One region of the Pseudoalteromonas sp. GW168-MNA-CIBAN-0100 genome, then DNA from elsewhere that is predicted to be linked to it. Evidence: predicted binding sites of a transcription regulator. Region 1 holds the regulator's gene; the other holds the start of a gene.

What was found. Region 1 encodes ArgR, which controls arginine synthesis, uptake and breakdown. Its sites were predicted from a motif close to ANTGAATANNTATTCANT; they were not measured.
Region 2: a site for ArgR is predicted at 8,428-8,445, ahead of argC (N-acetyl-gamma-glutamyl-phosphate reductase). Genes of this name have one in related genera too.

Annotation. Positions count from the first base shown of each region.
Region 1 is NZ_JBEOOL010000010.1:129,142-144,901, forward strand. Features, by position in the region: gene cgtA (Obg family GTPase CgtA) at 1-33, opposite strand, end outside; gene rpmA (50S ribosomal protein L27) at 174-431, opposite strand; gene rplU (50S ribosomal protein L21) at 448-759, opposite strand; gene ispB (octaprenyl diphosphate synthase) at 1,182-2,153, shown strand; gene mdh (malate dehydrogenase) at 2,240-3,172, opposite strand; gene argR (transcriptional regulator ArgR) at 3,398-3,865, shown strand; gene AAEY62_RS08465 (Dyp-type peroxidase) at 3,873-4,772, opposite strand; gene AAEY62_RS08470 (ABC transporter ATP-binding protein) at 4,821-5,870, opposite strand; gene AAEY62_RS08475 (ABC transporter permease) at 5,871-7,502, opposite strand; gene AAEY62_RS08480 (Fe(3+) ABC transporter substrate-binding protein) at 7,502-8,506, opposite strand; gene AAEY62_RS08485 (hypothetical protein) at 9,444-9,959, shown strand; gene AAEY62_RS08490 (tRNA-uridine aminocarboxypropyltransferase) at 9,970-10,650, opposite strand; gene lpdA (dihydrolipoyl dehydrogenase) at 10,975-12,399, opposite strand; gene aceF (pyruvate dehydrogenase complex dihydrolipoyllysine-residue acetyltransferase) at 12,575-14,494, opposite strand; gene aceE (pyruvate dehydrogenase (acetyl-transferring), homodimeric type) at 14,505-15,760, opposite strand, start outside.
Region 2 is NZ_JBEOOL010000007.1:61,922-77,681, forward strand. Features, by position in the region: gene AAEY62_RS05850 (TatD family hydrolase) at 1-125, shown strand, start outside; gene AAEY62_RS05855 (AhpA/YtjB family protein) at 92-712, opposite strand; gene serB (phosphoserine phosphatase SerB) at 865-1,893, shown strand; gene AAEY62_RS05865 (PilZ domain-containing protein) at 1,914-4,391, opposite strand; gene radA (DNA repair protein RadA) at 4,754-6,139, shown strand; gene AAEY62_RS05875 (aq_1923 C-terminal domain) at 6,216-7,148, shown strand; gene argE (acetylornithine deacetylase) at 7,211-8,371, opposite strand; gene argC (N-acetyl-gamma-glutamyl-phosphate reductase) at 8,596-9,606, shown strand; gene argB (acetylglutamate kinase) at 9,607-10,374, shown strand; gene AAEY62_RS05895 (ornithine carbamoyltransferase) at 10,382-11,314, shown strand; gene AAEY62_RS05900 (argininosuccinate synthase) at 11,311-12,513, shown strand; gene argH (argininosuccinate lyase) at 12,563-14,428, shown strand; gene AAEY62_RS05910 (hypothetical protein) at 14,694-14,894, shown strand; gene AAEY62_RS05915 (hypothetical protein) at 14,911-15,444, shown strand.

The DNA of each region.
Region 1 (15,760 bases):
TGCGCGAATTTCTACTTCATCTACAAACTTCATGATTACTCACTTTAGGGATTGGCTTGTTTAATAACTCTATTATATACCCAAGCCAACACAAATGCAGGCTTGGGTATATATTTTGACTGACTACAAAACAAAAAACCCCGCAAAGGCGGGGTTTTTAACTACCTTACTGATTACTCAGTTACGATAGTTACGTATTTACGGTTTAAAGGACCTTTTTGTTCAAACTGAACTTTACCATCTGCTTTTGCGAAGATAGTGTGGTCTTTACCGATACCTACGTTAGTACCAGGGTGGAAACGAGTTCCACGCTGACGAACAATGATGCTACCCGCTAGAACTGATTCGCCACCAAAACGCTTAACACCTAGGCGTTTGCTTTCTGAATCGCGACCGTTACGAGTACTACCAGCTGCTTTTTTATGTGCCATTTCTAAGTACCTCTAATTAAGCGCTAATGCTAGTGATTTTAACTTCAGTGAACCATTGACGATGGCCCATTTGCTTACGAGAATGCTTACGGCGTCTAAATTTAACAACCTTAATCTTCTCACCGCGACCATGTGAAACAACCTCAGCTGTTATCTTGCCACCGTTTACGAACGGTACACCGATCTCGATTTTCTCACCATCAGCAACTAAAAGTACTGAATCAAATTCTACTGCCGCACCAGTTTCAACGTCTAATTTTTCAAGACGAATCGTTTGACCTTCAGTCACACGATGCTGTTTACCACCACTTTGGAAAACCGCGTACATAATTAACTCCGTCTGTGCACCCTCAAATCGGCGCAACTAAAATATTCTTCGATAGGGCGCGAAGTTTACGCTAACGCGAAATAACTAGCAAGCCTATTTTGTAATTAAAATGAATAAAAAGTAGCTGCTTTGAGAGCAATTCAATATTTACCCCATTTTATATTAATTAGCCCTTTTGCCAAGCGCTTTTTAACTCTTAGTCGAAATAAATTAATGTACTCAAATATGACCCTCACAGCTTAATATCTAAGCACACCATAAACTGTATATTGATTATCAATTAATCAGTTATCTTGGCTAATTCAGTCTAAATTAAGTACTTTAATAGTGTTTTTTCAATCAATCGTCACAAAATATCGAGCTAGTGCATTTTTTGTTGTACAATCTGCGCCGTTCACACATAAAAATTGGCTCGGAGATCAATGGATATAAAAGCTATCCAGGCGTTAATCGAAAGCGATATGAATGACGTCAATCAACTTATACATGCGCAAATGCGCTCAGATGTGGCGTTAGTTAATCAGCTTGGTTTATATATAGTTAGCAGTGGCGGCAAACGCGTTCGTCCAATGCTCGCGATTTTAGCAGCCAAAGCGCTCGGTTATCAGGGTAAAGATCACATAACACTTGCAACAATTGTTGAGTTTATTCATACAGCAACGCTATTGCATGATGATGTTGTAGATGAATCAAACTTACGACGTGGCACACCTACAGCAAATGCTGAATTTGGTAATGCTGCTAGCGTATTGGTTGGTGACTTTATTTACACTCGTTCATTTCAGCTTATGGTTGGCCTTGGAAAAATGCAGGTTATGCAAGTACTTGCCGATGCAACAAACATTATTGCTGAAGGTGAAGTATTGCAGTTAATGAACTGCAACGACCCAGATACGACCGAAGCCAGTTATATGCAGGTTATTTACTCTAAAACAGCTAAGTTGTTTGAAGCAGCGACAGGCCTTGCTGCCATTATTACTGAGCAAGACCAAACTACTCTCGATGCACTAAACCTATATGGTATGCATTTAGGTACTGCGTTTCAGCTAGTAGATGATGTACTCGATTACAATGCAGATGCTGAGCAGTTGGGTAAAAACATTGGTGATGATTTAGCTGAAGGCAAACCAACGCTTCCACTTATTTATGCTATGCAACATGGTAGCGAGCAGCAAACGCAGCTTATTCGTGATGCGATAGAGCATAGTAATGGTATGGAGCATTTAGAAGACATTCTATCGGCACTAAAGCAAACTAATGCGCTTGAATTTACAATGCAAAAAGCAGAGCTTGAAGCTGACAAAGCTATTGCGTGTTTAGACTTTTTAGCTGAGTCTGACTATAAGCAAGCACTCATAAGCCTTGCTCGTATTGCGGTTGACCGCGACCACTAGTTTTAACTAGTTACACAGTGTGAAATTAATTCTGAGCAATAAAAAAGCCTGCAAATGCAGGCTTTTTTGTTATTCTACTTTGGCTATTACGCCATGAAATCAACACCTTCTTTGATGTCTTTTTTCAGTGTTTCAAGCATGTCATTTTTTGCTTTTGTTTCAAATGCGCTTAGTTCGCCGTAAGAAAGAATTTCTTCTACGCCGTTTTTACCTAAACGTACTGGATGTGCAAAGTACTCTGCATCGCCATTTTCAACAGCAACGTAAGCGTAATCTACAACTTCTTCACCCTGTAGGCCTTTAACTAAAGACATACAAAAACGAGCTGCAGCAGCACCCATAGATAGCGTAGCTGAACCACCGCCTGCTTTAGCATTTACAACTTCAGTACCCGCATTTTGGATACGTGGAGTAAGTGCAGCAACTTCTTCATCAGTGAAAGAAACACCTTCAACTTGAGAAAGTAGAGGAAGAATAGTTGTGCCTGAGTGACCACCAATTACTGGTACTTTCACAGTTGCTACGTCTACGCCTTTAAGTTCAGCAACAAATGCTTCTGAACGAATAACGTCAAGCGTAGTAATACCGAATACGCGTTTAGCGTCGTAAGTACCTGCTTTTTTGAATACTTCAGCAACGATTGGAACTGTGCCATTTACTGGGTTAGTAATAATACCTACTAACGCTTTAGGACAGCTAGCAACAATGCCTTCTGCTAAAGTTTTGATGATACCAGCATTTACATTAAATAAATCAGCACGATCCATACCTGGTTTACGTGGCATACCCGCTGGGATAAGAACGATGTCAGAGCCTTCAAGCGCTTTGTTTAATTCGTCTGCGCCAAAGCCTGCTACTTTAACATCTGTTGGGATGTGAGAAAGGTCAACCGCAACACCTGGTACTACTGGTGCAACATCATAAAGTGATAATTCAGAGCCAGCTGGTAAGCCTGTTTTTAATAATAAAGACAACGCTTGGCCGATACCGCCTGCAGCACCTAATACAGCAACTTTCATTGGAATTCTCCGTAATTTGAGGTAGGAAACATTTGTGGCTCTTAAGATAATGAAATTAGCGACTAAAAACAAATTTATCCTGTCTATTTCAAGTATATTTTCGACCATAGTCGTAAACTTTTGTGATTTAACGCATCAAACTGGCAAGTTAACTAAACAACTGCTGCATAATTATTCATTTTTGTGTAGAATTTGCGGCATAAATAACAAAAACGAATAAAGACTATGCAACCACAAGATAAACAAGAAGCACTGGTAAAAGCATTTAAATCACTATTAAAAGAAGAAAATTTTGGCTCTCAAGGCGAAATAGTTGATGCATTAAAAGATCAAGGCTTTGACAATATAAGCCAAAGTAAAGTATCGCGCATGTTAAGTAAATTTGGTGCTGTACGCACACGTAACGCCAAACAAGAAATGGTTTACTGCTTACCTGCTGAAATGGGTGTACCTACGGCTAAAAGCCCATTACGCCAATTAGTAATCGACATTATGCACAACGAAATGATGATCATTATTCGTACCAGTCCAGGCGCCGCTCAGCTTATCGCTCGTTTATTAGATTCATTAGGTAAAGCAGATGGCGTACTAGGAACAATTGCAGGCGACGATACTATTTTTATCGCTCCTGCTAAAATATCTGAAATAGATGTAACACTTGAACGTGTTCGCATTTTATTTGATACGGTTTAATAGCAAACTAAATTTGTTTTAAAAACCCGACTGAAGGCGCAAAGAAAGCAGAACCCATATCGGCTTGAGTAAAATCAAGCCAGTGGTCGTAACAATCCCCTTCCCCTAAACGACTATTAAGTACTTTTTCAAATGCGGTGCCCGTACAAGAGCATGTAATTGATAACATTCCCTGCTCATACACATCGCCATAAGGCATGCTCTGATTTAATAATAGCGGTTGTCCGTCTTCGTCTTTTAGCTCACTTCGCGAAGCATGGCTGGTTTCAATCGCAGGGGTAATTAGCGTGTTATCAAGGCGCGTACGTCCCATTATTTGTTCTTGCTCGCTCAATGATAAGTGCTGCCACATAGTTAAATCATGCTTATAACGCTGTACATGAATATAACTCCCCTGATCTTCAAAATTGCCAGGGTTACTAATTAAAGCCGTAGCGCGCTTTTTTCTTCCATGTGCGGTGTCGCCACCATAAATAAAACCATTAAAATCACGACCATCTAAAAAGCGAAAATTACGAATTTGCTCCACCAGCTCAACATCGGGGGCAAATAGTTTTAAAATTTGCAGCGCAAATAAATGGTTAACGTCTTCACGATCAGAGCGAATTTGCACAAATAAATCGCACGGTTGTACGCTCATTTGATGATCGCTATGGTTTATATTAGGAAAGCTCTGTAATTCGCTTGGGATGTATTCAGGGAGGATATGCGGCCAATATTGCGCACCAATAGCAACCATACAAGAGAGCATTGATTCTGAAAATTGATCGCTAAATTCTTCTTCAATAGCGCTTACTTGTTTTAACTTTGCGCGAAGTGATTCATCTTGACCATCAAACACATTAAAAAATAAGTGCAAACCGTGTAAGTTTGCTTCAGCACAAATCCCTGATTGCGCTTGCGCCATTGTTATTCCTTAGTTTTACAGATAAAAACACAGCGAATAACAAATTAATTACGATTCGAAAAAATTCACCGTGTGAGGTTTTATTTTTATTATAACCTGTTCATTATTTTCAAATGACTGGCCATATTGTGCAGCAACTTCAATTTCTTGTTTATCAATAACAACCGAATAAACATACGCCGAACCAATAAATCGACGACTTATGATTGTAGCTCGCTTACTGAGTTTGTCACTTTGGTTATCTGCCACTAATTCTATTTGATGAGGACGTACATATATAAGCCCTACGCTTACGTCATGCTTACTCTCAATATAAGATTCGACTAAACCAAATGGCGTTTTGTATTCAGTTGCTGTTAATACTTCTGCGCTCAAGTATATGCCTTGACCCAGAAACTCTGCAACCTCCTTTGAACATGGAGCTGCAAAAAGCTGCTCAGGCGTGCCTTGTTGCTCAATTTTACCGCGATGCATAATGGCAAGTGTATCTGAAAAGGCAAACGCCTCTTCTTTTGAATGTGTAACAAACACAGCAGATACTTGGGTTGCCTTAATAATTCGACGTATATCGGCAATTAATTCAAAGCGTACTTGTGTGTCGATATTTGAAAAGGGTTCATCAAGTAGCAATAAACTAGGTTTATAAGCTAATGCACGAGCAATAGCTACACGCTGCTGTTGGCCACCCGATAACTGATGCGGAAACCTGTCAGCACAGCCAATTAAATGTACCAGCTTAAGCATTTCATCTACGCGTTGCTGCTTTTGAGCTTTACTCATTTTACTAAGCCCAAATGCGATATTATTTGCTACCGTTAAATGCGGAAACAATGCATAATCTTGAAACATCATGCCGATGTTACGGTGCTCAGGCGAGACAAACGATTGCTCATCACTCACTAATTTACCGTCTATAAAAATAGACCCTTGCTTAGCTTCAATTAAACCTGCAATCGCTTTTAACGTGGTCGTTTTGCCGCACCCACTCGCTCCGAGTAGACAAACAATTTCATCTTTACCTACTGTTAAATCTAAATCGTGAATAACCTTTGTGCCGTTATAGTGATAGCTCACTCCTTGTAAAATTAAACTACTCATTTAACTACGCTGCTCCATAGAACGATTAATAAAATACAAAGGAATAAACCCAACAATAACAATAAATAATGCCGATATTGAAGCAAGCTCTAACTGCTCGTCACTCACATACTGAAATACATGAGTAGCTAAGCTTTCAAAATTAAACGGTCTGAGCAATAGCGCAGCCGGCAGTTCTTTCATGCACTCAATAAATACCAATAACGCAGCAGTAAGCAATCCTCTTCGCAGTAAAGGTAGGTGCACTAAACGCAGTGTTTGTCCTTGGCTTTTACCCATTGATTGGCTTGCCATATCAAGTGATGGGCTAATACGTAAAAAACTCGACTCAATTGCTCCGTGTGCAATGGCGTAAAACCTAACAATATAAGCAATAATAATAGTAAGAATGCTACCTGTAAGCAGCAAGCCAATATCTAAATTATACGGCTCGAGCGCTGTGTTAATGGTGTTCTCTAATAACGTAAGCGGTAATAAAACCGCAATAGCGAGTACTGTGCCAGGCAACGCATATCCTGTGCTTGCTAAACGCCCAGGAATAAGCGGATACGTTTGCTTTGCCACACGCTGATAAAAAACGACAAAAATACTCAACGTAATCGTTATTAGGCTCACAACCCCAGCCACTTTTAAACTTTGCCAAGCGTAACTAAAAAACTCTACATTCCATGCTTTATCAAAGTAGGTAATGGCGTAATTTATAAGTACTGCAATAGGGATTACAAACGCGATAAATAAAATAAAGCTGCAAAATGCCGTTGCGAGCCAAGCTGACTTTCCTTTTAATACATAGAGAGATTCACTATTTACACTTGATTGGCGCTCAAATACCGCTTGGTTACGACGACTAAAGCGCTCTGCCATTAATGCTAAAAATAACAGTAATAACATCACACCCGATATTTTAGCTGCCGCTGTAAGTGAGTAATAACCAAACCACGTATCGTATACGGCAGTCGTTAATGTACTTACGGCAAAATAACTCACTGTTGCAAAGTCAGCCATGGTTTCCATACTTATAAGCGCAAGAGCCGCCACAATAGCCCCACGAGAGAGTACTAAGCTTACTTTAAAGAAACTTTGCCAAGGAGATAACCCCATTAACTGGCTAGCTTGTACTAATTTGAATGACTGCTCGCGAAGAGCCGTTTTAAAAATCAAAAATAAATACGGATAAAGCACCAAGGCAATCATAACGATGGCGCCGGGTAATGTACGTATATCAAAAAACCAATAGTCATTAGGCGATTGCCAGCCAAACCATTCTCTCAGTGCTATTTGCACCGGGCCCGCATAATCTAATAAATCAGTGTATACATAGGCAATAATATAGGTGGGCATAGCAAGGGGCAGCATAAGTGCCCATTCAAACTGTTTTTTACCCGGGAAACTACAGTAAGCCGTTAGCCATCCAAGTGGCAAAGCTATGGCGCAGCTAAGGACGCAAACACCTAAAACAAGCAATACGGTATTGGTTATGTAATCCCAAAGCACGGTATCCCACAGGTGAGAAAACACCTCAGAGCTACCTTGTAGAGATTCAAAAAGAAGAAAAAACAACGGGGCCGATAGAATTAAGCCAGTCGACCACGCAAAGAGCTGCCATTTAGACAGCTTAAATTTATTAGTCATTAAAGATCGAACTTCACCTCATCAATTAGCTTAAGTGCTAACGGACGATATTTACTAATCTCATCAAGTGGCAAGCTGTCTTCTTTAAAACTCCCCCAAGACGCAACCAAACTTGATAGTTCAACACCCGACTTAACTGGATACTCCATATTTAATGAGGCATACATGTTTTGTGCTTTACCGTCGGTCATATACTCTATGAGCTTTAATGCATTTTCAGGGTTTTTAGCATATTTGGTAATAACCGCACCCGAAACATTTATGTGTGAGCCACGATTAGTTTGATTCGGAAAGTTAATATTTACGGCCTCAGCCCAACCTTTTTGTTCTTTATCTTCTAGCATTTTACCAAGGTAGTAACTATTACCTAATGCCAAGTTACATAAACCTTCTTTAACGGCTTTAACTTGAGCACGATCGTTACCTTGAGGTTTACGTGCTAAATTAGCCTTAACACCTTCAAGCCACTCTTTGGTTTGCGCTTCACCATGGTGTGCAATCATAGAAGCCACTAAACCTAAGTTATATGGATGTTTGCCAGAACGCGTACAAATTTGTCCTTTGTATTTAGGATCTGCTAAATCTTCATAAGTGAGCTTAGGTAACGCACCAATTCGCTCTTTTGATGAATACACATTACGAACTCGCTTAGTAAGCGCGACCCATTGGCCATCACCGTCACGAAAAGCTGCAGGCACGTTATTATTTACACTGTCACTTTTTATAGTTTGTGTTAATTTTAAATCTTCTAATTGAATAAGCGCACTAAAATTAGAGGTTAATACTAAATCGGCTTTACTATGTTTACCTTCACGTTTAACACGCTCAATTAACCCTTTTTTAGCAAAAACAACATTGGTTTTTATTCCCGTTTGTTTTGTAAAATCTTCTAAAATTGGCTGAATCAAAAACGGCTGACGAAAAGAATAGATATTAACAACGTCACTTGCAAAGGCTGGTGCCGATGCTGCTAATCCTAAAACAAGTGTAAATACTGTCTTCATTATTTCACCTAAATAATTGTTATTATCATCGAATTCTACCGCGCTCATTCAAAAAGTGCACACTTTAAATAAATGTAAATATGTAAATAACGCCCAAAAAGGAAATGCAGTGTAAGAGATGTCTCACGGATGTGACAGCTAATGAGTAAAAATCAAGATAAAAAACACACAAAAACAACCTAAGCACCTGTATTAATTGAGCTTTCACATTATTACTATTGCGTAAATACTAATTGAATGTAGTTTTATCCCTATTTTAGTTGCTCTATTGCACTATAATTTACGCACCAACCAAGCAATGACGCTTATTGAGTAAAAGGTAATGGACTGCTTACTCAACCAACCAATGATTAGGTTACCAGGACAACACGGATTTTAGGACAGGCTCAGGATGAGTATCACAACGCAATGTTGTAAAAAGGACAGCGTCAGGAAGATGCGAAAAGGATAACAACACGGCTAAGTTGTTTAACAGGATGTTTAAGGAATAAATGGACAGGCCTTTAAGGCAACACAATGGATTGGTTAAAATAGGGATACACTAGGAAGTGTAATTAAGGATTTGGTAATAGTATTTACCCTACAGGATGTTTAGGAATTTAAGGATACAGGCCCGGATGGTCTACATTACATAGAACTAAAAAGTAATATAGTAATAAACATGGATTAGTAAAAATTGGAGTTGATTAAGTTCAATTGCAGGATGCAGAAAATTAGAAGATTCCGCAAGCGCGCCTAGAGATAGAGCGCGCTTTTCTTTGCCTAAAATTTGGGTTTAGTAAAGCTCTAAGCAACTACCACTAACTTTTGCAGGGTAATACTGCATCCCAGTTAATCAATATTAATACCTTCAAATACTTTATTAATATTTTAAATTTCGCTAAGTTTTTCATTAATTGCGCCGATAACTAAGTAACGCAAGGATCATAAATACTCAATGGATATGAATTTTAAAATGCCGCAAAGCAATACCTTTTTATGTAAAGTATCAGACGCAAGTACAGCAAAACCAATTGGTGTTTTTAGTGCCCAAACTCCCAACAAAAATCCGTATAAAGCTTTATTTAGCCCCAAAGGTTATAACTTTTTAAATATGCCAATGAGTGAGTTTAAAAACATACTTAACGTAATTATCCAGTTAGAAAGCGATATTTCTATTAGTAAATGGGGTGAGGGTTCTCGACCTGATGAATTTAGTTATCAGCTTAATAGAATAGCAAACGCTATTGCGACTACTCACTTTAAGGGAAAAACCGATATTAGCTGTTACTTTTTAAAGCGAGTCGAAGAGGCTAAGGATATGATTGGTGAGGACTGCACCTCGTTTATTCCGGCTCACAATAGCGTAAGCCAATTATATAATACGGTTTTACAATTAACATCTGAAGAAGGCTTCAGAGCAATTCAAAATAAAGCACTTGCTCACTTAAAAGAGCAGCAAGCTTTCGCTTAACTGCGTAAAACTATTCTTCTAGCGGTCGGCCTTTATTGCGCTTACCAAGCAAATACGCATCACGAAACTTAATAAAATGCTGTTCTAATTTAGAAGATGCATCCATTTCTCCCGCAAGCGCTAGCACCATAATAGCCACTTCAGCAGTGCCTAGTTGATGCGCATGAGGGGCAACACGTAATCGGTAATCAGATAGTTTATCAGCAGTAACAGAAAGTACAGGCAAGTTATCTAAGTATGGGCTTTTGCGAATCATTTTTTTAGCTTCACGCCAGGTACCATCTAAAAATATAAATAGCGGTTTTTTACCCTCTTCAATACTTATTTCGGTAATGGCCCTGCCCTCTTCTACATCTTCAGCAGGGAATACTACCATTGGCTGATATTGTGAATCGCTTATCAAAGCTAAAAGAGCGGGGTTTGGGTCTGTTCTATCCCATCTAAATGCGTGGTTATCTGGCACTATTTCAGCAATTAAGCGCCCAGTATTAGAAGGTTTAAAACTTTCATTGTGATACATTAATAAGCACACAGCTGCTTTACAATCTGCATGCTCAACACCTTTACAAATACAGTAGTGCTTAGCTATTAAGCATTGCTCACAGCGTTCTAATTTACCGCCTCGAGCATTAAACTCTCGACGGGATTCACTTATTTGTTGAGCGCGTAATGCTAAAACTGAGTTTTTCACTGTATTTACCTTCAATTAATTAAGCGCGCATTGTAACGACTTATCGCTATTTAATCTTATATTTATAGCCATACCAACCTGCATAAATCTTTGATCAATTTAACGAATTAAATTGCACTATAACGTCGTTAAAAATTTTTTATTTAGAACAACTAGATACAAAAACTTTTGCCTAGTTCTAGCGTAATTTTCTTAACGTTAAATAGACCCCATATATAAGCAGATTGGTATCATTGAATTAATTCAACATCTCTTAAATTAAAAACCAGACATAAAAAAACCCAACCGAAGCTGGGTTTTTCAAACAAATGCTAAAAAGTTAAATTACTTCTTTTTAACTGCTTTTTTGTTTGGTAAGTCAGTGATCGAACCTTCAAAAATTTCAGCTGCAAGGCCGATTGATTCATTCAATGTAGGGTGAGCATGGATAGTAAGCGCTAAGTCTTCACCATCAGCACCCATTTCAATACCTAAACCGATTTCGCCAAGCATTTCGCCCGCGTTAATACCGATCATAGCACCACCGATTATACGGCCACTTTCTTTATCAAAAATAAGTTTAGTAGAACCTTCAGTACGAGATGATGCAATAGCACGACCAGAAGCTGCCCACGGGAATACCGCAGTTTCAATTTTTAGGCCTTGCTCTTTTGCTTCTTTCTCAGTAACACCTACCCAAGCGATTTCTGGGTCAGTATACGCAATCGAAGGAATACATTTAGGGTCGAAGAAATGCTTCTGACCAGAAATAACTTCTGCAGCAACATGACCTTCATGAACCGCTTTATGCGCAAGCATAGGCTGGCCAACTAAGTCACCAATTGCAAAAATATGGCTTACGTTAGTACGTAATTGCTTATCAACATTAATAAAGCCACGCTCATCAACGTTTACGCCCGCTTTTTCAGCATCAAGTAAGTTACCGTTTGGAGTACGGCCAACTGCAACAAGCACTTTGTCGTAACGTACAGGTTCTGCTGGTGCGTTTTTACCTTCAAACGTTACGTATAAGCCATCTTTTTTAGCTTCAACACCAACAACTTTAGTTGAAAGCATTACGTTGAATTTTTTGCTTACGTATTTTTGGTAAATTTTGATAATGTCTTTATCAGCTGCTGGAACTAATTGGTCAGCAAATTCTACAACATCAATTGCAGAACCTAGTGCACGGTAAACCGTACCCATTTCAAGACCGATAATACCACCACCAAGTACAAGTAGTTTTTCTGGTACATCTTTAAGCTCTAGCGCGCCAGTTGAATCAATTACACGGTCATCTTGTGGGATGAAAGGTAAGTTAACTGGTTTAGAACCTGCTGCAATAATCGCGTTATCAAACGTGATAGTTGTAGAGTCTTTCTCGCCTTCAACTACTAAAGTATTGCTGCCAGTGAATTTGCCGTAACCAGATACAACTTTCACTTTACGCATTTTAGCCATGCCCTCTAGTCCACCAGTTAACTGGCCAACTACAGAATCTTTCCAAGTACGAACTTGGTCAAGATCGATCTTTGGTGCGCCAAAAGTAACACCATGAGATGACATTTCAGCTGCATCATCAATCACTTTAGCTACGTGTAAAAGTGCTTTTGAAGGAATACAACCAACATTAAGACATACGCCGCCTAATGTTTCACGAGATTCTACCAATGTAACTTCTAAGCCCAAGTCAGCAGCGCGGAATGCCGCAGAGTAACCACCAGGACCACCGCCTAGTACAACAACTTGAGTTTTTAATTCGTTGCTCATGCTATTACCTTAATTGTTTGAACGGGACACTGCCCTAAAGTTTAACTGCCATGTTTCTGCAAGGCAGAAAGTGAGAGCAGATCACAAATTTGTGCAAAGATTGTATCATTGCAAATGGTAAAAATCCCAGCTAAAAACAACTGGCTGGGATTTGATTCTATTCATTGTCCAGCGATTACATCACCAATTGGCGAATATCGCTCATGTAACTTGCAAGAGTCACAGTAAAGCGTGCAGCTAAGGCTCCGTCAATAACCCTATGGTCGTATGACATAGACAGCGGAACCATTAGTTTTGGTTCAAACTCTTTGCCATTCCATTTAGGTTTCATTTCAGATTTAGACACACCTAAAATAGCCACTTCTGGTGCATTAACAATCGGCGTAAATGCCGTACCGCCAATACCGCCAAGGCTAGAAATAGTAAAACAACCACCTTGCATATCAGACGATGTAAGCTTCCCGTCACGTGCTTTAACAGATACTTCCATTAATTCGCGTGATAGTTCAATAATGCCTTTTTTATCAACATCTTTAAACACTGGTACAACTAAACCGTTTGGCGTATCAACTGCAACACCAATGTTAATGTACTTTTTAAGGATTAAGCTTTCGCCGTCCTCAGAAAGCGATGAGTTGAATTTTGGAAATTCAGCAAGTGCTTTTGCAGCTGCTTTCATTACAAACACAAGTGGCGTAATTTTAACACCCAGCTTTTTCTTCTCGCTAAGCACATTTTGCTCTTTACGGAATACTTCAAGGCTTGTGATATCAGCTTCGTCAAACTGTGTAACATGTGGGATTTGCACCCAGTTACGGTGTAAGTTTTTGCCTGATAGCTTTTGAATACGAGACAGCTTTTGCTCTTCAATTTCGCCAAACTTAGCAAAATCTACTTTAGGCCATGGAATAAGACCAAGCTCGCTGCCACCAGCATTACTACCTGCTGACAATTGACCAGACTCAACTTGCTTAACTAAGTTTTTAACATAGTTTTGCACGTCTTCTTTAACTATACGGGCTTTGCGACCAGTGCCTTTTACGTTAGCTAGGTTAATACCAAACTCACGCGCTAAACGGCGAACAACAGGTGATGCATGAGCATACGCGCTGTTTTCTGTGAAGCTTTCATTACTTGCTTTTGCTGGTGCCGCTTGAGCCGGTGCCGACTCAGTTTTAGCCGCAGCTGCAGGTGCTGATTTTTCAGCGGATGCAGGTGCTGCTACTGGCGCGCTGCCTGCAACTTCAAATACAAAAATTAATGAGCCAGTCGATACTTTATCGCCAGCGGCTACTTTAATTTCTTTAACTGTACCTGCAAATGGAGCGGGTACTTCCATTGCAGCTTTGTCGCCTTCAACGTTTAAGATTGATTGATCTTCTTCAACCGTATCGCCAACTGCAACCATAATTTCAGTTACTTCAACTTCATCGCCACCAATATCAGGTACATTAACTTCTTTAGTACTTGGTGCTGCATTTGCTGTTGAGCTAGCTGCTGGCGCTTCTACAGGAGCCGACTCTTTAGCCGGTGCTGCAGATTCACTTCCTGCTACTTCAAAAACAAACACTAATGAGCCTGTTTTAACTGTATCGCCAGCGGCGACTTTAATTTCTTTAACTATACCGGCAAATGGAGCGGGAACTTCCATTGCTGCCTTGTCGCCTTCCACGTTTAAGATAGATTGCTCTTCTGAAACGGTGTCGCCAACAGCAACCATGATTTCAGTTACTTCAACTTCATCATCGCCAATGTCTGGTACGGTTACTTCTTTAGTTGAAGAACCTGTAGAAGCAGCAGGTGCTGCCTCTTCAGATTTAGCTGGAGCAGCGGCTGATGCTTTTTCTTCACCAGTGCTTTCACTCTCGCCTTCAAACAAAAATACTAAAGAGCCAGTTGTAACGGTGTCGCCAACGTTTACTTTAATCTCTTTCACTGTACCCGCTTGCGAAGCAGGTATTTCCATTGATGCTTTGTCGCCTTCAACATTAAGTAATGATTGGTCAACATCTACTTTGTCGCCAACGCTTACTAATATTTCGGTTACTTCTACTTCGTCGTCACCAATATCTGGTACTTTAATTTCAATACTCATTGCAAACCTCTTATGCGTACAGTGGGTTAAGTTTGTTAGTGTCGATGTTGAACTTTTTAAGTGCTTCAACAACTACTGACTTCTCAACTTCACCGCGTTTAGCAAGTTCAGATAACGTAGCAACAACAACGTAGCCCGCGTTAACTTCAAAGTGACGACGTAGGTTTTCACGGCTATCAGAACGACCGTAACCATCTGTACCTAGCACTTTGTAGTTGCTGCTTGGAATAAATGAACGCGCTTGTTCTGCGTAGTTTTTCATGTAATCCGTTGCTGCAACAGTCACAGAGTCGTTTAATACGCTTGTGATGAATGCTGTTTTTTGCTCGCCTTCAGGGTTAAGCATGTTGAAACGTTCAACATCTTGACCTTCACGCGTTAATTCGTTGAAAGACGTTACAGAGAACACGTCAGACGCAATGCCATACTCTTCGCTTAGAATCGTAGCGGCTTTACGTACTTCAGTCATAATAGTACCTGAGCTTAATAGCTGTACGTTGGCTTTTTTACCTTCGTAACTTTCAAGCTTATAAATACCTTTACGAATACCTTCTTCAGCGCCTTCTGGCATAGCTGGCTGATGGTAGTTTTCGTTCATAAGCGTTAGGTAGTAGTAAATATTTTCTTGGTCATCACCGTACATACGACGAATACCGTCTTGTACAATAACAGCTACTTCAAACGCGTAAGTTGGGTCATAAGAAATACAGTTAGGAACCGTATTAGCAAGAATATGACTGTGACCATCTTCGTGTTGCAAGCCTTCACCATTTAGCGTTGTACGACCCGCAGTAGCACCTAATAAGAAACCACGTGCTTGTTGATCGCCCGCCATCCATGCCATGTCACCAACGCGTTGGAAACCAAACATAGAGTAGTAAATGTAGAATGGGATCATTGGTAAATCGTTAGTGCTGTATGAAGTTGCAGCAGCAACCCATGACGACATTGCACCTAACTCATTAATACCTTCTTGAAGCACTTGCCCTGATACAGTTTCTTTATAATAAGAAACAATATCACGATCCTGTGGCGTATAGTTTTGGCCATGCGGGTTATAAATACCGATTTGACGGAATAAACCTTCCATACCAAATGTACGCGCTTCATCGGCAATAATTGGTACGATGTTTTTACCAATGCCTTTATCTTTTAATAAGATATTAAGTGCACGAACAAAACCCATAGTGGTAGAAATATCACGTTTTTGCTCTTCAAGTAGCGGCTTAAACGCGTCTACTTCTGGCAACGTAAGTTTTTCACTAA
Region 2 (15,760 bases), on a different contig from region 1:
AAGTTAACACGCCACTGCATATACCTGATGTATTTAACGCGTTATGTGATTTAAAGCCACATAGTGAAAGAGGGACGCTTGCAAAGAAGCTTTACGATTCTTGTTCAGATGTTTTTTGCATATAGCGATTTACCTGCCAGCGTTTTAATCCTCGGCCTAATTGCCACGTAAAAATACACGCAATCACTAGCATTAATAGTACCTGCCGACCTAAATCGTGAAAATGGTTGTGGCTGTCGGATATTGCGGCGCGAGTTAAATAAGTAACAGACACAAAGCCTATAGGGCGGTCATCATCGCTTATCACGGGTTCCATAAAAGGTGTTTTTAGCTTACTAATACCCGGTGTAGAGTCAGGAAGTTGTCCATAAATATGGTGTGACTGCCAATTGTCACTGCTAGCAATTAAAATGCCTTGTTGATCATAAATAGTCGCAGAAAGTACAAATTCATCTTTACTTATATCGTTACAAATGGCGTTGAGCTGTGGTTTGTTTTTTTCAATAAGCGGTGTTTTAACATTTAAAGCCATAAACTGAGTGAGGCTTTTTGCCGTGCTATCGGCACTATCATAAAGTAACTGATGACTCTGAAAACTACTATTAACACCTACCCAGCTTAGTAATACAAAACAACCAGCCGCTAGTATTAAGCGAACAAGTCGTTTTCTTTGAGAAGCAGTAATAGGGTTTTTAATATGGTTATTTTTCATAGTCACCGTTTATGCTACTGACAGCATTTTGATTTGATGTTACAACTACACTAACTATAACCTTAAACCCCACCTGATGGCGAATTTAGTGTTGAGAATACCAGTTATGATATGCCAATTATCAGGAAAATAAAAATAAACACGGAGATCCCATGTCGCAAATCAACATGGCACAGCAAGCTGCTGAGCAACCATTACAACACTTAACTCTAAATAAATGGTTTAGCTATAGTGGTGGTGTATTTACACCTCTCAATTATATACCAAACAAAGCATTAGGGTTATTTAGCATCGCATTTGCGGGTGATTTTGAAGAAAAACACATTGTTAGCATTATTGATTTTTTAGCTACGCATAACCAAACAGTCAGTGCTATATGTCAATATCAACCAGATTTAGGGTTAGCTCCAGCACTGTGTTTTTACGTGCAAAACTCCGATCAAGCTATAAACCCGTTAGTGCTACAAGAGTTTTCAAACACCCTAGATTGTCAATTAGTGCAAGTTGCTACTGCGCCTAATTTATATGAGCCTGGTTTATTGGTTATGGATATGGATTCAACTGCAATAACTATTGAGTGCATAGACGAAATAGCACGCCTTGCGGATGTTTACGACGAAGTAGCCTCTGTAACCGCACTTGCAATGGCGGGTAAACTTGATTTTAGCGAGAGTTTAAATCAGCGCGTAGCTAAACTGGCTGGTATTGAAAAAAGCTTAATTGAAGAACTAAAAAGTGCATTGCCACTCATGCCGGGTATTAAAGTGCTGTGTCAAATTCTAAAACAGCATGACTGGTATTTAGCAATTGCATCAGGTGGTTTTGTACCGTTTGCAGAGCGCGTTCAAGAGCTTATTAATTTAGATGAAGTGCACGCTAATGTACTCGAGTTTAAAGACGATAAACTAACAGGTAAAGTACTGGGTACAATTGTAGATGCACAACAAAAAGCAATTATTCTAGAGTCGTTACAACATAAACTAGGGCTTGAGAAGTCGCAAACAGTTGCTATTGGCGATGGCGCAAACGATTTAGTCATGATGGGAAAAGCTGGCCTAGGTGTAGCAGTGCATGGCAAACCTAAAGTAGTTGAGCAAGCACAAGCGGCTATTTGTGAAGGGTCATTATTACAATTGTTGTATATGTTGGCCATTCCGTTAGATAAAGAGCCCGCTCTTTAAAGTTGTTTAAGTTAAACCGCTTAGCGTAAGCGGTTTAACCAAATTAGTTTACGGCGGCCCATTTGTTCAACTTGCTCTTTTTTAAGCTCTAAATGGCTTAGAGCTTCTTCAGTTATATCTACTACGTCCCCCACACCCGCAACAGCCCATAAAGCTTCCTCTAAATCTTTTGCTTTATGCATAGCGTATTGGCTTACGTATTTTAGCTCGTTTGATAGGTAGTCAGTATCGGGGCGACCTGTGCGCGAAATATACAAACGCATCACAAATATAAGTTGTGATGTAATGTCTTTACTAATTTGTTTATAAAAGCTGGAGTAGTCTTCACCTAAAGCGCATTGGCTAACAATAGCCTCTTCAATTTTGCCCTTACGAGGGTCGAAATTAATAGCGAGTGTAAAAGCAAGCGGTGCATCTTGGCGACTGCGATCTTTAATATTAGGCGTTATTACATTAATAATTTGCTCTTCGGTAAGAATACTCGAAAAGTCAGTTTTGTTACCTAATAAGCCAAAGTTTTGCAAAATAACATGCATAGGACTGGCGTATAAGCCATAACCAATTGCACCTGTTTTAAAGTGTGCAGCTTCTTTGTGTAAATACAGCGGAAATTGGCATACACTTTTTGTAACCATATTTCTAAGTGCAGTAGATAAGCCTTCTACTTTTGGCGCTTCTTCAGATACTTTAAGTTTGTCTTTATTACCTTCTATTAGCTGAGTGAAAAAAGTCACGCCAGCATGGGGTAAATCAGCAACACGATTCGCTTTTAGGTTAATAGTAGTGAATGACTTACTAATGGCCATTATTTCGTACTTTAGTTCGCTAAGTTTATGCTTTTTAGTTATTTTTTGAAGCTCAGGAAATGTTAAAAGTACTATATCGCCTTTTTTAAATGTGACTGGTTGCTCGCACTCTAACTGCAAACCCATTACAGAAAAGTCACGTGTATAACCGTTAAATACTTCATCATTAATAGTGACACTAACTGGTGTTTTATAAAGGTAGCGCTTATGCGAGCGTAAATTTACGTATTCAAGTGGCACAATATCTAAATAAGGTGGCGTTTTATGTTTGGCGTGGCCAAAATGCTTAAGCTGATTTACTAACGCTTTATCAAAAGTAAGTTGTTTATAATCTGCTTGCTCTGTTTTATTGCCAATACTTGTAAGTACAACAATATATTTAACGTCTTTTATAAGGCCTTTAACTCGAGGGGAAGGCGGCTTGTTGAGTTTTTCAATATTAGCGCCAGCACTATTAGGTAATGAAAGCGGTATAAAAGAATCATCTGGATGACTTGGCATTATTTGTATTTTAAAGCACTGCCAACTTTCTTTTTGGCTACCAAAACCTAAAAATAGATCACGTAATTTAGGGTTATTATTTAGCTCAGTTCGTGTCGCGGAGTAATAGTAAATTTTACCCGATGATATATGTGTAAATGTATAGAGGTAATCTTCTTTGACCGCGGTAATTTGGGTTAGTAATTGTGTAATGCGCTGATGATTGAGTATATTGTACAAACACGGTGTTTTTCTTTCATTGGTAAAATAGCGCTGGATAAAAATATTATTTTCAGTAGTAAGGCTAAGGCTTGGGTAATACTGTTCATCTTTTTTGCTTAAAAATACATATAAAGACGTTACACGAGGGATGTAGTATTGCTCATACCCCTTTGATACTACAGCATCGAGCGTGTTATCTAAATTTACTTTATAACGACGTTTATTACCGTGAATAAAGCTTTCTAAAAAGTCATTAAAGGCATCGTTATTTTCGATATAAGTGCGTTTTAAGCGAATGTGGTTGTATTCACGAGAGATATTTTCAACGGCAACAACCTCGTATTGAATACCGTTCTTTAGGCCAAGTTCAAAGTCTTGTTCAAGGCCTACCAAGCGCATTGCTATTAGTTCACCTTTTTTTATAGAGTAGCGCGTTGCAAGCTTAACTTTACAACCGCTTAAAGATATATCTGAGGTGCTAGCAGCAATGTTCTTTTTATCTTTGTAATCAATAGTTACTTTTATTGAGTAATTCATCCGTTCTTCACGGCGGCTCTCGTAAGAGGCAAACTTAATTACTTCAGTGCTTAAGTTACTTTCTGATTCTTGTAGTTCTGATTTTTCGGCGGCTTGTTTTTGTAATACGCGGTGGTTATTTTCTGTATTCATTACGGCTTCGTAAACGGCTAGGGTATATTCACCATGCTGTTTAAGTGCTTTTTCAAACACTTCAATGGCTGTGTCATCCATAAAGTGCTGTTTGCCGTTATGCTCATACGGTTTTACTTGGCCCGTCACTAATCCACGAAGATCAACAAAGCGTGCCACTGGCTGAGATAAGCGTGACATTTCCATTTTCATCAAAAATTGCTCAGGTTTGGTTAACCCAGCGGTTTTTGATTTGAAAATTAGGTCAAATTTAGCATTGCCTAAATATGTTTTTAACTCATTCACGAGGTCTTCGTGTTTGAGCATTATGTCATCAGCCATTTATAAAACCATCACCGTCTAATTGAAAAAGTAGGTATACTGTTAAGTCCATTTATTAGAAGTTCAATAAACGTTAAATCGCGCTATGTTATTAATATAGGTACAATTATTTTAGTTACTACTGTTTAGCTCTTGTTATTATGTGTTATATGCCATTTTGTTGGCAAGTTACTTTAAACTATTTCAAAGCAAAAAGTATGCCCTAAATTATAGCTAAAAAGAAACACCATGTGTATTTAATGATTGTGACGCTAGATTTTTACGCAGGCAAGAGTTTGTTGCTAAGTAAATGCTTGAAGTGGCAAAATAAGTTATTAACAGTAAATGTTTTTAAAATTAGAGAATCGTAGATAAGGTTATAAATGACTAAAGCGGCAAAAATAGAGTTTGTGTGTACAGAATGTGGCATGAACTACCCACGTTGGCAGGGTCAATGCCGCTGCGGTGCGTGGAACACATTAGCAGAATTTAAACCTTCAGCAGGGCAGAGTAAAAAAGCGTCAGTTCGAGCAAATGTAGGTGGTTATGCTGGCGGTGCTGGTGGCGGCTCTAAAAAAATTAATGATATTGCTACGTCAGAGGCAGAAAAACAGCTGACAGAAATTGGCGAGCTCGATCGTGTGCTAAGCGGTGGTGTAACGACCGGCTCTGTTAATATAATTTCGGGTGATCCAGGTGCTGGTAAAACAACATTGCTATCTGACCTAGTAGCGAGAATGTCACAACGTATGCCGTCACTTTACTGTACGGCCGAGGAGTCATTATCGCAGTTTAAAAACAGGGTAAATCGTTTAAAGTTAAACTATAACCCTGACGAGCTTTATTTACTTTCAGAAACCAGTGTTGAAACCATCATTGAAGAGCTCGAGAAAAATAAAATTAAGTTTGCTGTTATTGACTCTATTCAAGCGGTTGTAACCGAAACGGCAAATGGTAGCCCAGGTTCCCCTTCGCAAGTAAAAAGCGCCGCCCAAGCATTGACTCAATACTGTAAGCAAAATGATGTAACCATGTTCATTATTGCTCATGTAAATAAAAATAACGAAATAGCAGGTCCTCAAACACTTGTACATATTGTCGATGCGCTTTTACACATAGACACCAATGATGGGCAAATTCGAACCCTTAGGGCAAATAAAAACCGCTTTGGTGATATAGATACCGTTGGCATTTTTAAAATGTGCGAACGCGGTATGTTGAGTGTTGATAACCCGAGCGAAATATTTTTATCGGGGTCTACAACCGACTCGCCAGGCTCTACAATTACCTGTATCCGTAAAGGTAATCGAAATTTACTACTTGAAATTCAATGTTTAACTACCGAAACCGAGGCGGAATTTCCGCAGCGTGTTTGCGTTGGTTTAAACATGAACCGCATAAAAATGCTGACTGGCATATTACGAAAACACACTAAAACCAAAATATTCCACGATACGTTTTTTAATATTGTGGGTGGCCTAAGAATAGATGAAACAGAAACTTGTATTGATTTAGCATTGGTTACCGCGCTACTTAGCAGCTTAAATGAATTTGTTGTGCCACGTACCACGTGTATTATGGGCGAACTCAGCTTAAACGGCGATGTACGCCCAATTGATAGTGGTGTGCCACGTGTTAAAGAAGCAGCACAACATGGTTTTACAGAAATATATATTCCATTTCGTAATTACCATAAGTCGATGGAAGGGCTGGGCGCTAAAATTACCCCAGTTAAAACAGTACATGAGTTGCTTAGTTTAATTAATTAACGCTTATCGGTGATGTTCTTCGATGTTACTCTTGAGTTAAGATTATTTTATATAAAGAATTCAATAAGGAAATAACATGAAAAAATTAGTAATAGTTGCAGCGATTGTAGCTGCGGGCGTTGGTGGCGTGAGCTATGCAAATTATGTAGCTACACAAGAAGTGCGTGCAGAAGTAGATAAGCAACTTGCTTTAGTAAGCGAGCAAACTGGCGCTACATTTAAATATGCTGGTTTATCGGCAAGTGTTATTTCAAAAAGCGTAGAAATAACAAACATGGAAGTAATAAGCCCTGAGGGTGACAATGTTGCTAATATTCAAAGCATTGAAATAACAGGTTACGAGCCAGATAAAATATCACCGCATACATCATTTGATGTAAAAAGCTTTCAGTTTGACAAAAATTTTGTTTCAAAATTACCTGCTGATACAAACGAAATGCTAGCCTCAGCAAGTTACGATTTACATTCATCACTTGATTACGATGAAGAGTCTGGCAATAGTGATGTAGTAGTTAAGCTTGATGCAAAAGACATTGTTAGTTTTAATATGGATATGGGCTTGGCTAATTCAAAAGCATTAATGGATGCTTCATTAGCGATTAGTAAAGCGCAGCAAGAAGCGGGTAACCAGCCACTTACTTATGAGCAAGAGTTACAGCAGCAAACACTTGTTATGCAAGCAATGAGTAAGTTAGAGCCGCGCAATGTTAGCTTTGCCTTAAATAACCAAGGTAAGTTAAAAGACTTACTATCAAGTGAGCTTGAAAAGCAAGGCATGACGCTAGAGCAAATGGAAATGATGTTAGAGCAGCAGTTACAACAAGCTCCTGTAACTGAAAATATTGCAGAGGCTTTAACTAGCTTTGCTAAAGGTTTAAATTCATTCAGTGTGTCAGCAAAGCTACCTGAAGGTAAAACTATGATGGAAATTAACCAACAAGTTATGATGCTAGTAGGGCAACCTGAAGAGCTAGTTAAGTTTATTAACTTAGAAGTTAAAGGTGATTAGGCCTTAGTTTTGTATTAATAAAGGCGCCAATTGGCGCCTTTATTATTTTGTGTTGTTAGCAGTTAGTGACTCTGATTGCTAAAGCAGTTTGCTTTTATGATATTGGTGATTATTTGTTGCGATGGTTTTATTTTTTCCAACGCTAAAAACTCATCAGGCTGATGCGCTTGGTTAATTGAGCCTGGGCCCATTACGATTGTTTCACAACCGAGTTGCTGGATAAACGGCGCTTCAGTGCAATAATTTACCGCGACAGCTTTTTGCCCCGCTATTTTTTCAGCCATTTTCACTAAAGCACTGTCGGTGTTACCACTAAATGCCGGGATTGGTTCATGTAAATCAATAACACTCACCGCATTTGGATATTGCTGATTTATCTCTTTTGTTGCATCAAGCACTAATGCTTGTAGTTCTTGTACACTTAAACCTGGTAATGGGCGCATATCTATATGCATTTCACAGCAACCACAAATTCTATTCGCATTATCGCCACCATGAATATTGCCTAAGTTTAATGTTGGATAAGGAATCTCAAAGTGATTTATTGAATACTTATGCTTTAATTGCTCTTTTAAGATCATCAATTTTGTAATCACTTTATGCATTACTTCAATGGCGTTAAGGCCACGTTCGGGATCTGAGCTATGCCCAGAGCGACCAACGACTCTTATTGCTGTACTCATATGGCCCTTGTGCATAAATACTGGCGTCATATCAGTAGGTTCGCCAATTATACAGCGTGCAGGTTTTAAATTAGGGTGCTTACATATTTGTTGTGCACCTGCCATAGTTGTTTCTTCATCGGCAGTGGCGAGTATTAAAATAGGTTGAGTTTGCTGCTTTTCATCAAGTTCACTAATCGCTTGTAATACAAAAGCAAAAAATCCTTTCATATCAATGCTTCCCAGCCCATACAATTTATTGTCTAGTTCGGTAAGTTTAAACGGATTGTGGTTCCAGCGGCTGTCATCAAAAGGCACTGTATCAGTGTGGCCCGCAAGCATTAACCCGCCATCGCCTTTTCCACGTTTTGCTAATAAATTAAAGCGGCCCTTACCTCCTTCTAATTCAATAATTTCACACGTAAAATCGAGTGTTTCGCACCACCTCGCAAGGAGTTCAATTACGTTTTTATTGCTCATACACAAGCTGTCTTCAATTGCACTAATAGAAGGGGCTGCAATCAATTGTTGATACATAGAAATAAACGAAGGCAAAGGCATAAAAAAATCCAAAATTATTATTCAATTTAATTGCATAACAATATAAAAGTATTTATGATGAATATCAATTCACTTTTTAAGCATAAATATATTAAAGTAAAGCTATGAAAATAATGCGACGATAATCTACAAATTCATTAAATTAAGTCTTAATTTAGCGTCTTAGCTAGTTTAAGCGAACAACATATATATTTAGCAGTAAATTTTAAAATAACGAGTAATCAATGAATGTAGTTATTATTGGCGCAAGCGGTTATAGCGGCGCAGAGTTAGCAAGCTTAGTTGCTAATCATCCAAACCTTACCTTAACAGGCTGTTATGTATCTGAGGGTAGCTTAGATAAAAATAAATTACTAAGTGATTTATACCCAGAGCACCTTGGCTTACTAGATTGTCCTTTACTTCCTCTTAGTGCATCAGCTTTTGATGACATTCAAAGTGATGCTGACTATGTGTGTTTATGTACCGATCACAAAGTAAGTGTTGATTTAGCGCCTCAATTTTTAGCTATGGGTAAAAAAGTATTTGATTTATCTGGTGGCTATCGCCTAGCAAGTAATGATGATTACGTTACTTATTATGGTTTTGAGCATCAACACCCAGAGCTTTTAAATGAAGCGGCTTACGGTTTAGCAGAGTGGAACCATGATGCTATCGCTAACGCAAAGCTAATTGCTGTTGCAGGCTGTTACCCAACAGCGGCGCTCAATGCACTTAAACCGCTTAAACAAGCAGGCTTATTGAGCAGCGAAAGTATTATTATTAATGCCGTTTCGGGCGTTACAGGTGCCGGGCGTAAAGCGAGTGTAGGAACACATTTTTGTGAGGTATCGCTTGCACCTTATGGTTTGTTTAACCATCGCCACGGTCCTGAAATTGAACAACACCTTGGCCACAAAGTATTATTTACACCGCATCTAGGTAGCTTTGCGCGCGGTATTTTAGAAACTATTTATGTACAACTTAAGCCAGGCGTTACCAAGGAAAGCGTTGCATCTGCTTATCAAGTGCTTGCTAACGAACCATTAATTCGTTTGTTAGGCGATAAAATACCTTCAATCAAAGGTGTTGCTAAGCAACCATTTGTTGATATTGGCTGGCAGCAACAAGGCACGCAGTTAATTGTAATGTCTGCCATTGATAACTTATTAAAAGGCGCTGCTGGACAAGCTTTGCAGTGTATCAATATTTCTATGAATTTAGATCACACTACGGGCTTAAAAGGAGCGTTTTAAATGAGTAAAAAAACGTGGGTTATTAAACTCGGTGGTGCAGTACTTAATACAGAAAATGCAGCAAAAGCGTTATTTGACGTGCTAAGCGAGCAAAAAGATGATGAGTTTGTCATTGTTCATGGCGGTGGTTCTTTAGTAGATACATGGCTAAAGCAAGCGGGTTTTGCTAGTGCTAAACACCAAGGTTTACGTATTAGTCCAGCAGAGCAAATGCCTTATATAGTGGGTGCGCTTGCAGGCTGCGCTAATAAACAATTAATGACTCAAGCTATAAGCGCAGGGCATAAGCCTGTCGGCTTAAGCCTTTTTGAGGCGGGTGTGACTGCAACTCAAAAATTAAAAGCGCTTTGCTTAGTAGGTAAATGCACAAGTAACGACGATTCTATCATCAATGATTTACTTAGAATTTCTCGTTTACCTATTGTTAGCTCTATCGGCTTTGATGAACAAGGCTTGTGGTACAACGTAAATGCAGATGAAGCTGCAGCGGCTATTGCCAGTAATTTAAATGCAGAACTAATTTTTATGACGGATGTAGAAGCGGTACTTGACGCAAATAAACAACCGTTACATCAACTTGACACAAAACACATTGATACTTTAATTACAGATGGAGTAATTGTGGGCGGGATGGAGGTCAAAGTTAAGACCAGCCTTCACGCTGCCCAACATTTACGACGCGGTGTGTATATTTCCAGCTGGCAAAAGCCAGAAAATTTAACTGCTCTGCTGCAAGGTGAGCATGTCGGAACAAAGATTACACCATAGGTTTATTATGTTTGAGAATTTTTTAACGGGTTTAGAATTAGACCAAGAAGGCGCACTTAATTTATTAAAGTTAGCGCAAGATATAAAAGCAAAGCCAGAAAAATACAGCCAAGTATTATCGGGTAAATCAATCGTAACATTGTTTGAAAAACAAAGTTTACGTACACGTTTATCGTTTGATATAGGTATTAATCGCCTTGGTGGTCATGCTGTTTATTTAGATCAGCAAAATGGCGCTATGGGTGCACGTGAATCAATTAAAGATTTTGCACTTAATATTTCTACTTGGGCCGACGGTATTGTGGCGCGTGTAAATCAGCACAGCACATTAACCACGTTAGGCGAATATTCATCGGTACCTGTGGTAAATAGCTTGTGTGACTTGTACCACCCTTGCCAAGCACTTGCTGATTTTTTAACACTTCAAGAAGTACATGGCGATGTAAGTGAGCTTAAAGTAGCTTACTTAGGTGAGGGCAATAACGTGACTCATTCATTGATGTTACTTGCGGCAACGTTAGGTACTGACTTTGTTGCTGTAACACCAAAAGGGTGTTCGCCAGATTCACAAATACTTAAAAAAGCAGAGCAAATTGCAGCAATGAATGGCGCATCAGTCATGGTGAGCGATAGAGTTGAAGCTGCGGTTGGTGCAAACGTTGTATATGCAGATACATGGGTATCAATGGGTGATACAACGCCGCTTGAGCAAGTAAAAGAAAAATACATGCCTTATCAATTAAACCAGGCATTGCTAGATCAAACAGGTGCGACTACGGTATTGCATTGCCAACCGGCACACCGTGAATTTGAAATTACCTCTGAGGTAATGGATGGTCCAGCATCAAAAATTATTCAACAAGCAGAGAATCGCATGCATGCGCAAAATGCCCTGCTAGTTACATTACTAAATCCAAATTTTGTTAAGGAACACCTATGAGTTCAATTAAAAAAGTCGTTTTAGCCTATTCTGGTGGTCTTGATACGTCGGCTATCGTGCCATGGTTAAAAGAAAACTACGGCTGTGAAGTAATCGCGTTTGTTGCCGATGTAGGTCAAGGCGCTGAAGAGCTTGAAGGCGTAGAAGCTAAAGCAATTGCCTCTGGTGCATCTGAATGTTACGTAGTTGACTTAAAAGATGAAATGGTAAGTGATTACATTTACCCAACGCTTAAAACGGGCTCAATTTACGAAGGTACTTATTTATTAGGTACTTCTATGGCGCGCCCAATTATTGCTAAAGCACAAGTTGAAATTGCACGTAAAGTAGGTGCTGATGCACTTTCTCATGGTTGTACTGGTAAAGGTAATGACCAAGTTCGTTTTGAATCATGTTTTGCAGCACTAGCCCCTGATTTAAAAGTAATTGCGCCATGGCGTGAGTGGGACTTATCGAGCCGTGAATCATTACTTGATTACTTAGCAGAGCGTGACATTCCGTGTTCAGCATCTGCTACAAAAATTTATAGCCGTGATGCTAACGCATGGCATATTTCGCACGAAGGTGGTGAGCTTGAAGACCCATGGTGTCAACCAACTGAACAAGTATGGACTTGGACTAACTCTCCAGAGCAAGCACCAGATAAATCAGAACTAGTAACATTAAAAGTTGTTGAAGGCGAAGTGGTTGCTGTAAATGGCGTAGAGCTTAAACCTTACGATTGTTTAGTCAAATTAAACGATATTGCATCGCCTCATGGTGTTGGACGTGTTGATATTGTAGAAAATCGTTTAGTTGGCATGAAGTCACGCGGTTGTTATGAAACGCCAGGCGGCACAGTCATTATGGCTGCGCTTCAAGCCATTGACGAGCTAGTGCTTGATAAAGCAAGCCGTAAGTGGAAAGAAGTACTCGGTGGCGAGTTCTCGCATTTAGTATACGACGGCCGTTGGTTTACGCCTCTTAAAGATTCTATTTTAGCCGGTGCTGAAGCACTTTCTAAAGTGGCAACAGGTGAAGTGGTACTTAAGCTATACAAAGGCCAAGTAACTGCAGTTCAAAAGCAGTCACCAAATAGCTTATACAGCGAAGCATTTGCTACATTTGGCGAAGATGATGTGTACGACCAATCACACGCTGAAGGCTTTATTCGTTTATTCTCGCTTTCAAGCAGAATTTCAGCACTCGCTAAAAAGTAATTTATTACGCCCCTTATAAAAGGGGCACTACAGGGTTTGGAGAGATTTCATGGCATTATGGGGCGGACGTTTTTCTACGGGTCCAGATGAGGCGTTTAAGCAATTTAACGACTCTCTTCCCTTTGACTACCAGTTAGCAGAGCAAGATATTATTGGCTCTGTGGCATGGGCTGGTGCACTTGAACAGGTAAGTGTACTTTCAAGTGACGAGCACACAAGATTAGTGGCTGCATTAAATGAGCTGCTTGAAGAAGTTAAAGCAGATCCACAAGCGGTAGCTACTTCAGGTGCAGAGGATATTCATTCACATGTTGAAGCAGCTCTAATTGAAAAAGTAGGTGATTTAGCTAAAAAATTACATACAGGCCGAAGCCGTAATGACCAAGTTGCCACCGACTTTAGATTATGGTGCCGTGATACGGCTGACCATTTACTAGATGCTATTGCACAGCTTAAAGGCGAGTTTGTAGCGCTTGCAGAGCGAGAGCTTGGCACAATATTACCAGGTTACACGCACTTACAGCGCGCACAACCAGTATTGTTTAGCCACTGGTGTATGGCGTATGTAGAGATGCTAGAGCGTGATGAAAGCCGCCTGCAAGATGCTAAAGCGCGCATGAATTTTTGCCCATTAGGCAGTGGTGCATTAGCAGGTACTGCTTATCCGATTGATCGCCAAGCATTAGCGCATGGGCTAGGTTTTACAGCGGCTACAAAAAATAGCCTTGATGGCGTATCTGATCGTGATTTTGTGTTAGATCTTTTAAGTTGTGCGTCTATTTCGATGATTCACTTATCTCGTATGTCAGAGGATCTGATTTTTTATAATTCGGGTGAAGCCGGATTTATAGAGCTGGCTGATAACGTAACATCAGGCTCATCGCTCATGCCTCAGAAAAAAAATCCTGATGCACTCGAGCTTATTCGCGGTAAAACCGGACGTGTATTTGGTGCATTTAGCGCTATGATGATGACGTTAAAAGCGCTGCCACTTGCATACAATAAAGATATGCAAGAAGACAAAGAAGGCCTGTTCGACGCTATGCCAACATGGCTTGCATGTATTCATATGGCGCAAGCATGTATTAAAGGCGTTAAAGTAAACGGTGATAAGACACTTGCTGCAGCAAAAGGAGGGCATGCAAATGCCACCGAACTTGCTGATTACTTAGTTGCTAAAGGTGTGCCATTTAGAGAAGGGCATCACATTGTAGGTGTACTTGTACAGCTTGCGATTAGCGAAGGTAAAACGCTTGAAGAGCTATCGCTTGAGCAGTACAAATCAGTAAACACTGTATTTGAAGACGATGTTTACCCAGTACTTGAAATTGATGCATGTATAAAAGCACGTAAAGCCCTTGGTGGGACGTCTATTGAACAAGTAACTAATGCTGTTAAAGAAGCCAAAAAAAAACAGCAAATAACGGTACGTGATGCAAATTTAGATGATGTAGAAGCAATTGCCACACTTATACAGCATTGGGCAACGGTAGGTGAAAACCTGCCTCGTGCAAAAAGCGATATGGTGCACTCTATTAACGAGTTTGCAGTAACAGAAATAAATGGAAAAGTGTCGGGCTGTGCGTCGTTATACATTTACGATACCGGCCTTGCTGAAATACGCTCATTGGGTATAGACCCAAAAAGTAAAGTGTCGGGGCAGGGTAGACAGCTTGTAGATCATCTACTTACTAAAGCCAAAAAATTGGCACTTAACCGAGTTATTGTATTAACACGCGTACCAGATTTTTTTGAACAACAACGTTTTACTTTTTGTAGCAAAGACTCTTTGCCTGAAAAAGTAATGAAAGATTGTGAACTTTGCCTTCGTAAAGAAAATTGTGACGAAGTAGCAATGGAATATATTTTGAAGTTAAGTACACGTGCGGAGATCCCGTGTAAATACGTAGCTTAAAATCCCTGGATACAAAAAACGTACGGTTATCCCTGTGCGTTTTTTTATGTTTGTAGTAAACTGGTCGGAGCTGTTTGGTTTGATTATATAAGTATGTTTTGAGTGAGTTTTAAGGTGTCAAAAAAAGTTGGCACATTGGTTGCTTCGTATAAGGTAGATAGCAAAATAGCTATCACTACTTTAAACAGGTGATGCATTTATCTACATAATGATGTGGTTAAAAGTTGCACCAAATATAATTAAAACTTTTACAAGGATCAATCACATGCAAGTTTCAGCTAATAGCCAAGTACAAATGCAAGCATACAACAAAACACAACAATTAAAGCCTGCAATGGAACAAACTGCTAGCCCTAAAACCCTGCAATCTGATACAGTAAGCATTTCTCAAGAGGCTATTGCTGCAGCAAGTAGTGATAGCTTACAACGCGGCGGGGGCAGTGTAATGCCTGTCAGACCAAAGTAATAATTTAAGGTTTTAAATGATTCTAACTGAGCTTTTTGGGTTGTTCTCACTGTCTGCTTTTACGATGTGGGGATTTCTGATGACTTTCTTTTTTAATGTGTTTGTATACTCATTAGATGTAAAAAGAGGTACAACTCTTCTGCTCAGTTCATTTATTATGATGATATCTTATACCTTATCTGACTACTTCTATACATGGCTTTCTATTAAAAACTCAATATACTTGGATTGGGCTTTGTATGATATTTCTACTATTTTAGCGTTAATATGTATATATAAAATAACAGAAAAAACAACACCTTCTTTTTTGTATTTAATTGGTGGATTGTCTATAAATTCGATTTTCTTTTTTTGTATGTATTTAGATATGTATATATTCGGAAATATGGAACGATGGTTTTTTTGGGATGTTTATACATACGCAGTTAATTTAATGGACTTAATGATGATAGTCGCATTAATTGTTGATAGAGACTTCCTCGGTCTTCATAAATTAAAGAACAAAATCCTCAGCTACTTCAAGTCAAACGATACCCATAAAGTAACCTAGTTTAAAATGTACTTAACTGGTGCTTTTCTGGATTATATAAATGCTTTTACACAATGGGGCTTTTTAATGGCCTTTTTGTACTGCTTAGTATCTAGTGTCAATATTAAAAATAAATCCCTTCTCATTACATCAAGCATTATGTTGTGTTCATATTTTTTAAGTGGATACTTTACTATATTGAATGCTCCTTATTTAGATTGGATTTTATATGATTTTCTTACCATAGTAGCGATACTCTTTTTTATAAAAATTGACTTTATTAAATGTTGCCCAAGTGCCAATTTTATTCTGATAGGTTTAGTCATTAATAGCCTCC